One region of the Sphingomonas sp. Leaf257 genome, then DNA from elsewhere that is predicted to be linked to it. Evidence: riboswitches for the same ligand, from Rfam matches in the RefSeq annotation. Region 1 holds a riboswitch; the other holds the start of a gene.

Region 1 (4,424 bases):
ACAGCGGCACGCCATCGGCGCGATTATAGGTGATCGTCCGCTGGGTGACGCCCGCGAAGACGGGGGCAGGGTCGGCAAAGGTGGTGATCGCCTTCGCCCCGCCGCCCTTGACGGTGCGGATCACGTAATTGGGGGCGAGCGTCGCGCTCTCCCGCCGGGTCAGGATGCGTTGGCCCTTGTCGTCGAGCATCGCGACGACCGGTTCGTAATAGGGGGCCTTGGCGGTCCAAAGCCGCTTCTGCTCGCCACCGGCCAGCGTCATGGTGGCGAGGAACGGGAAGGCTCCCGCCTTGGTCGCGCCGTCGCCGGTGACATAGATGCCGTCATGTCCGGGCGTGAAGCGCATCACCGGCTTGCCCGCCGCATTCTCCATCAGGATCGGGCGGCCCGGATCGCCATATTGATCCTGATAATTGCGGGTCAGCAGCATCCGGCTCTGCCCCGGCCGCGACGGTGCCACCGCCAGGCGGTGCTCGGTGCGGCTGCGCCATTCGCGGTCGACGACCATGGCGAAGCCGTCATCGCCCCACATCGTCGTCGCATAGCGCGCCGGGGTCTGGGCCAGTTCGACCGGCGGGGCGTCGAAGGGCGCGGCCTGCATCATGACCTTGTCGTGGAAGGCGATCTTCACGCGCGGGTTGCCGCCGTCCAGCGCCTCGGCCCAGACCAGGGTCGCGGGCGCGTCGGACCGCCACTCCGCCTCTCGCGGGCCCTTTACCGTCGCATCGAAATCGACCGGCAGGTCGTCGGCGAGCGGGCGGTCGACGAGCGTCCTTACCGACTGTCCATCGATGGTCGAGACCGCGATTTCGGTCGGGAAGAAACGGGCGGGCAGCAGATAGGAATAGGGCCGCTTCAGCCGCTCGGTCAGCAGGTAGCGGCCATCGGGCGAGACGCTGAAATCACGGATCAGGCCGGGCGTGCCGATCGGCCGGGCGGTATCATCCAGGCCGATGCGGACGAGCTGTCCGGTGAAATAATGGTCGAACAGAGCCTCGTCATGCGCATCGCCGAGCAGGTCCTCATAGGTGCGCGCAGCCGATGTCCGGCCGCTGCTTTCCTGCACGATCTGGCCGGTCGGCGTCGTCGCGGCGGGGGGCGGTGATCCACGCCCGGCGGGAACCGTATAGGCGACCAGCGACCGGCTGTCCGGCATCCAGACGAACGGCGTGCCGAAGGCGCCGTTCAGCCCCCGTGCGACCGCCCGCGCCCGGCCATCGCGCTCGGCGACCCAGAGCGACAGGCCGTCCGTATCCTGCGCATAGAAGGCGAGGCGGCTGCCGTCGGGCGACCAGTCCGGCGACGCGAAGCGCATTCCGCTGGGCAACTGGACCGCGACGGTCCGGCCGCTGCCGATGTCCTTGAAGCTCAGCGCGTTCAGCCATTGAACGCGGACCTCGGCCTGGCCGTTGGTCACGGGATCGATGCGATAGCCGCCGAGGCGCAGGATCGGCTTCGACAGATTGGCGATCGCCGGCAGGTTCTCCCGCCCCAGGATCGCGAGCGTGCGGTGGTCGGGGCTGACCGCGACGGCCGGGGTCGGCGGGTTTTCCAGCGCCTTGGCGATGGCATCGGGTGCGCGGTGATAGGTGGTGCCGGGCGTCTGCGCATGGGCAGTGGTGGCAAGCAGCAGAGCGATCAGGCAGGCACCAGCGCGCATTCGTAACCCCTTATGATGAATGGCGGATCATGTGCCACGGGCGCGTCGGGCCTGCCAGTCCTTTCGGGGTTTGCGGCAAGGCCAGAGGCGATAAGCATTTGCATGCGGCGCATAACCGCCTAGACGGCGCCATCCCCGGGGGGCCGCTGATGCGCTGTTGAGAGGTGGGCAGCAGCCCATGACCCGCTGAACCTGATCCGGGTCATACCGGCGTAGGGAGGGTACGCGGCTCTTCCGTCGTCCCTCCGTGAAGTGGACGAAAAGACGATGCCGGTTGTGATTTCGCGCGATCAAACGATGATCCGCCTTGCTGCCCTGATGCTGTCCGCCGCGTGGCCGGTGACGGTCTCGGCGCAGCAAGCCCCCGATGCCTCAGCCGATATTCGCGTGATCGGCCACCGCGATCCCGAAGGCCTGCTGCCCGATCAGACCGCGCCCCATGCGGTCAGCGAGGTCGCGACCGACTTCATCGTCAAGCAGGCCCCGACCCAGAACGCCTTCCAGCTGGTCAACCTGCTGCCCGGTGCGAACGTTGCCTCCAGCGACCCTTACGGCCTGTCGACCAGTTCCAGCCTGACACTGCGCGGCCTGGGGCAGGACGAGATCGGGGTGCTGATGGAGGGCGCGCCGCAGAATGATATCGGCTATTATTACGCCTATCCCTCGCAATTCGCCGATACCGAGAATCTGCGTCGCATCGCGCTGTCGCCGGGATCGGTGGATCTCGATGCCCCGACCGTCGTGGGTGCGGGCGGTTTGCTGTCGCTGAGCCTCGACGATCCCAAGGCGACGCGGCAAATGCTCGCCGACCTGGCGCTCGGTTCCTATGCCATGCGCCGTGTCTTCGTCCGGGTCGATACGGGGGAGATCGGGAGCACGGGCCTGAAGGCGTTCGTCTCCTATTCCAATACGCGTGCGGACAATTGGCGGGGGGCGGGATATGATACGCGCCAGCATGTCGATGCCAAGCTGCTGCGTGAGTGGGGCAATGGCAACCGGGCCAGCCTGGCGCTGTCGTACAACGACGCCAATTCCTCCGCTTACCCCAGCCCGACGCTTGCCGAGTGGCAGGCGCAAGGGCGCGGGTTCAATTACGACGCGCGCTATACGCCGGGCGATACCAATTACTGGGAATTGTACCGCGCGCCGTTCCGCAATCTCTATGCCTCGGCACCGGTGCATCTGGTGCTGTCGGACCGGCTGACCTTCGATAGCACGAGCTATCTCCAGTTCGGTTATGGCAATTCGCCTTATGGCACGCAGCTGGCGACGACCGGCAACTTCCTGGGCAATGAGGAACTGACCCAGCCGATCACCTTGCCCGGGGCGGTGGACGGCGTGGCGACGGTGCTCGGCAACTATACCGGCGACCAGATGCGGGCCGGGCAGGTCGCCAAGCTGACCCTACAGGCGGGCATCCACCGGCTGACGGCGGGGCTGTGGTTCGATTACGGCACCGACCGGGTGACGCAGACCTATACGTCGGTCGATGCGGACGGCCGCCCCGCCGACCGCTGGGGCTATCGCAGCCGGGCGATCCGCACCGCCGACGGCCGTCTGCTCGCCTATGAGAACCAGCGCACCGTCACCGTGACGAAGAGCGTGTTCCTCGCCGACAGCATCGCGCTGACCCCGCGGCTGACGGTCGATATCGGCTTCAAGGGCGTCAACCTGCTGCGCAACGGCCGCAACTATCTGCCGGGGCCGCAGAGCGCGGTCCGCCGCAACAGCTTCGTCGCCCTGCCGCGTGCTGCCGTCCACTACGCGATCGACGACCGGCAGCAGCTGTTCGCCAACATCACCACCAATTTCCGCACGCCCAACGAGTTCACGCTCTACGACAGCTATTATGGCGGTGTCGTTACGACGCGCGGCACGGACGCGCTGAAGAACGAATATTCGGTGTCGCAGGAACTGGGCTATCGCTATATCGGCCCTAGCCTGTCGGCGTCCGTCACCGGTTTCCACTACAAGTTCCGCAACCGCCAGCTGGCGACCGTGATCGATAATGGTGGCGCGTTGGTCAATTCGACGCTGAATGCCGGGGGGCAGACCTCTTACGGCGTCGATGGCGAGATCGACTATCGCCCCGCCAAGGGCGTCAGCGTCTATGTCTCGGGCGAATATCTGCGCGCGCGGATCGACGACGATCTGCCGGTGGGCACCGACTTTCTGCCGACGCGGGGCAAGCGCGCGGTGTCGAGCCCGACCTTCCAGATCGGCGGCGGCGGCACCTATGACGATGGGCTGTTGTTCGGCAGCATCGCGGGCAAATATGTCGACCGCCAATATGCCACCTTCATGAATGACGAGAGCATTCCAGGCTATGCGACACTGGACTTGGCGATTGGCGTGCATCTGGCCGACTGGCTGGACGGCAAGCGGACCGATTTGCGACTGAATGCAATCAACGTCACCAATCCGCATGTCCTGGCGGGTGTCCAGGCGGTGACCACCAACGCTCGCGATACGATCGGGCGCGGTGACACGGTCATTACGGGCAATGCGCCGGGCTATTATGTCGGCGGCGGTGCGGCGGTGGTCGCCACCGTGTCGCGCGCCTTCTGAGCATGAGCGGGGCAGGCGATCCGGGCGGGGCGCACCGCGTGCACGGCATGGGGCTGGCGATGGAAGCCCCCACCTGGCCCGCTATCACACCCGACGAAGCGGCGGCGGTGCTGGCGTGCTTTCCAGATGCACCCGCCATCGAAGCGCTGCACTGGCATTCGCCGCGTCCCTTTTCCGCTGCGACGCTGATCCATAC
Region 2 (4,424 bases), on a different contig from region 1:
TGCCTGATCGGCCATGGAACGTCTCCGTGAATGGATTGGGGTTGACCCAACCGTCGGAGCGTGCGATTCTCAGTGTGCAACCAAAGAGGTTTCGCGTCGCTCCGACGTTGAGACATCGGGGAGGCCGACCGAAAGGTCGGCCCTCTTCGCTTCTCCGGCATTGCCGGGCTTCCATGATGACCTTTCGAGCACTCCTTAAGATTCTGATAACCCGACTCATACATACATTACGCAGCACTCACGTCAACACTCTTTCGAGTCCAAATCTTGCAAGGTGTGACTTTTAGGCCCTATTAGGCATTGGCTGCGAGGGAATGAGCATGGATGAGCTTCTGCGCCAAGCATATGAACGCCGAGAGAGACTCCGCCAGGAACTCAAACTCGTAGAAAATCTCATTGCGGATTATCTACGACTTGAGGCTCACACTCTCAATCGCGCAGAGCCCGCTAATTATGAGCTGTCCCTAGAAGCTCCTGAGTCCACGCGTCACCGCTTGACAGGCACAGAGCTTAAAAACGTGATGGATGCGGCCGAAGCGGTTATCGCCGAGGCGGGCAAACCGCTATCGCGCAGTGAGCTGATGGATCGGCTTGAACGCCGAGGGTTTCACTTTCCAGGCACCGACAAAACCAAGGTTTTTGGCACAAACCTTTGGCGCTCAAAGCGCTTCTTGAATTTAAAGGGAATAGGATATTGGCCGAAAGGGGTCCCCCTTCCGGCCAAATATCAATCCGCCGAAAAGCGGCATTCAATGTTGTCTGATCCAGACTGATCAAACAGCCTCACTCCGCCGGAAGGTAAACCTCCCCGCCCTTCTCGCGGAATTTTTCGCTCATCTCCTGCATCCCCGCCTCGGCATCCTCGGCCGCGACGAAGGTTTCCACCGGCGCATTCTGCTTGGCCGCGAACTCGCGCACTTCCTGCGTGATCTTCATCGAGCAGAATTTCGGGCCGCACATCGAGCAGAAATGCGCGGTCTTGGCGCCCTCGGCCGGGAGGGTCTGGTCGTGGTAGGATTCCGCCGTGTCGGGGTCGAGCGACAGGTTGAACTGGTCGCGCCAGCGGAACTCGAAGCGGGCGCGTGACAGCGCGTCGTCGCGCATCTTGGCAGCCGGGTGCCCCTTGGCCAGGTCTGCGGCGTGGGCGGCCAGCTTGTAGGTGACGACGCCGACCTTCACGTCGTCGCGGTCGGGCAGGCCCAGATGCTCCTTGGGCGTGACGTAGCAAAGCATCGCCGTGCCGTACCAGCCGATCATCGCCGCACCGATGCCGCTGGTGATATGGTCATAGCCCGGTGCGATGTCGGTGGTGAGCGGCCCGAGCGTGTAGAAGGGCGCCTCGCCGCACGCCTCCAGCTGCTTTTCCATATTCTGCTTGATCTTGTGCATCGGCACATGGCCGGGGCCCTCGATCATGACCTGCACGTCCTGCGCCCAGGCGCGCTTGGTCAGCTCGCCCAGCGTATAGAGCTCGGCAAACTGCGCCTCGTCATTGGCGTCGGCGATGGCACCGGGACGCAGGCCGTCGCCCAGCGAATAGGCGATGTCGTACGCCTTCATGATCTCGGTGATCTCGTCGAAGCGTTCGTAGAGGAACGACTCCTTGTGATGCGCCAGGCACCACTTCGCCATGATCGAGCCGCCGCGCGACACGATGCCCGTCACGCGCTTGGCGGTCAGCGGGATATAGGGCAGGCGCACGCCCGCATGGATGGTGAAATAGTCGACGCCCTGCTCGGCCTGTTCGATCAGCGTGTCGCGGAAGATCTCCCAGGTCAGTTCCTCGGCAATGCCGCCGACCTTTTCCAGCGCCTGATAGATGGGGACCGTGCCGATCGGCACCGGCGAGTTGCGGATGATCCACTCGCGCGTGTCGTGGATGTTGCGGCCCGTCGACAGGTCCATGACCGTGTCCGCGCCCCAGCGGATCGACCAGACCAGCTTGTCGACCTCGGACGCCACGTTGGAGGCGACCGCCGAATTGCCGATATTGGCGTTGATCTTGACCAGGAAGTTGCGGCCGATCGCCATCGGTTCGGATTCGGGGTGGTTGATGTTGTTGGGGATGATCGCCCGGCCGCGCGCCACTTCGTCGCGGACGAATTCGGGCGTCACGTAATCGGGGATGTCCGCGCCGAAGCTCTCGCCGTCGCGGACATATTCCTTCAGCATCTCACGGCCCAGATTTTCGCGGGTCGCGACATATTCCATTTCGGGCGTGATGATGCCCCGGCGGGCATAATGCATCTGGCTGACGTTCATGCCTGCACGCGCGCGCAGCGGACGGTTCAGCCCGGTGCGCGGGAATTGCGGCACGCCGCCCGAACGGTCGGGGCCAAGCTGGCCGTTATCCTCGGGACGGATTTCGCGGCCGTCATAGGCCTCGACATCGCCGCGCGCCTCGATCCAGTTGCGACGGATCTGCGGCAAGCCCGCCATGATGTCGATGCGCGCATTCGGATCGGTATATGCTCCGCTCGTATCGTACACGCGCAAGGGCGGTTCGCCCGAGGAGGGGTCGAGATGGATTTCGCGCATCGCGACGTTCAGCGGGCCGACGTGAATCTTCTTCGAGCCACGAATGGGGCCGGTGGTCACGCCAATTTCGGCCTTTGCGGGGATATCTGCCATAGTCGTCCACTCCATGCGGAGGAAACGGACCATGAGAGATGGGGCCGCTCCCTCCCTACGCCGGTGTCAGCCGGATCAGGTTCAGCGGGTCAGGGGCTCTTGCCCCCCTCTCAAGCGCAGGCCAGCGCTCCCCCGGGGATGGGCCCGTCATAAGCGACTTCGCGGCGGATAAGAAGCGGTTTTGCGTGAAGGTGGATCAGCCCCGCGACGCAAACAAAATGCCCCGACCGGCCAGGGGACTAGCGACCGATCGGGGCAAACGGCCCTTGGAGGGGACCTTGGGAAGGGGGTTTTAGCCGCTGGCGGCGCTGGTGCGGACGTTGCCGTTCAGGCCGCTGGGGAAGAAGCCGCCGCCGGTCACCGCCGCCTTGTTGAGGTACACGACGTTCAGCACCTGGCCGGGCGTGCGGACAAAGGCGATGGCGTTGGAGTCGGCGGGAACCAGGTTCGCCACCTGCGTGCCGTTCACCGTCGTCACGAGGCCCTGGTCGAGATCGGCCGAGCCGTCCAGGCTGTCACGCGCGTCCGAGATCTTGCCCGCATTGGTGATCAGCGCCGAATTGCTCAGCCCCTTGCGGTACAGCGTCGTGCGGACCAGACCGGCATGATAGGCCTCGGCCGCGTGGATGCCCGCCGCCGCCTCGATGAAGGTCTTGTTGGTCAGCAGGGAGACGCCGCCCATATAGGCGGTGACGCCGACATCCTCGAACAGGAATGCGCCGAGCAGAAAGGCTTCGTCCGAGGCATAGGGGTCGAAAGTGCCGCTGGTGATCACGCCCGCCGCCAGTGCCGCCGCCGTGAACGCGCCGCTGGCATCGCCCGACAGGTTGATCGCAGGCTGCGCCACCGCCGCACTGCCCAGCGCCGAGCGCAGGAAGTTGACATGCGCGATCTCGTCATAGGCGATCTCGCGCGCATATTGCGCGACGATCCGGTCCTGAAACTCGACCTTACGCGGCTGGCCCGCGCCGTTGGTGGCGCTGGTGTTGATCGCGACCGCGCCCTGCGATCCGGTGCCGGTCAGCGCCGACGACGGCAGGCCGGTGCCGAAGGCGGCATAGCTGTAGAATTGCGCTTCCAGATATTCGAGCTGGAGCGCGAAGTTCAGCACATCGGCATCCGTCACCGACCCGGTCGGGGTGGTGGTGGGTGTCGGCGTAGGCACGACGATGACATTGTCGCCATCGTCACCGCAGGCGCCCAGCATCGCCAGGCCGCCGACGGCGCCAGCCCCGGCGGCCATACGCATGAAACGGCGACGATCGGACCGACGCTTGGCGGAGGCTTCTTCAATAACCTCGAGAATGCAGCGTTCTTCGCTCATGATTCAAATCCTCTCCACAGGAGGAAAAAGGGGATCAGTTCGCCACGCTCGCGCGCAGATTGCCGTTGACGCCGGCCGGGAAGAACCCGCCCAGCGTGGCGGCCGCCTTGTTCAGGTACACGATGTTGAGCACCTGACCCGGCGAGCGGCTGAACGCGATGCCGTTCGTATCGAGCGGCACGATGTTGGACACCAGCTGTCCGTTGACCGTGGTCTGGGCGATCCCCTGGTCGAGGTCGGTCGAACCGTCCAGGCTGTCGCGCGCGTCCGAGATCTTGCCTGCGGTGGTGACGAGTGACGATTCCGGGTTGGGGTCGGCATAGCCGCGGGCATAGAGCGTCGTACGCACGATGGCCGCGTGATAGGCCTCGACCGCCAGAATACCGGCCGCCGCCTGCAGGAAGGTCTTGTTGCTGATCAGCGGCGAGGCACCCTTATAGGCGGTCACGCCGACATCCTCGAAGATATA

The links. Region 1 has a riboswitch for thiamine pyrophosphate ahead of ASF14_RS05205 (TonB-dependent receptor). Riboswitches for the same ligand answer to the same signal wherever they lie in the genome.
Region 2: linked by a shared signal. The riboswitch ahead of thiC (phosphomethylpyrimidine synthase ThiC) and the one ahead of ASF14_RS05205 (TonB-dependent receptor) in region 1 are both predicted to bind thiamine pyrophosphate.

The regions. Positions count from the first base shown of each region.
Region 1 is NZ_LMMH01000004.1:55,840-60,263, reverse strand. It holds gene ASF14_RS05210 (S9 family peptidase) at 1-1,660, opposite strand, end outside; TPP riboswitch at 1,787-1,896, shown strand; gene ASF14_RS05205 (TonB-dependent receptor) at 1,928-4,228, shown strand; gene ASF14_RS05200 (phosphotransferase enzyme family protein) at 4,231-4,424, shown strand, end outside.
Region 2 is NZ_LMMH01000032.1:146,693-151,116, forward strand. It holds gene ASF14_RS21925 (hypothetical protein) at 1-15, opposite strand, end outside; gene ASF14_RS21570 (hypothetical protein) at 321-773, shown strand; gene thiC (phosphomethylpyrimidine synthase ThiC) at 784-2,631, opposite strand; TPP riboswitch at 2,680-2,770, opposite strand; gene ASF14_RS13515 (ferritin-like domain-containing protein) at 2,924-3,955, opposite strand; gene ASF14_RS13520 (ferritin-like domain-containing protein) at 3,990-4,424, opposite strand, start outside.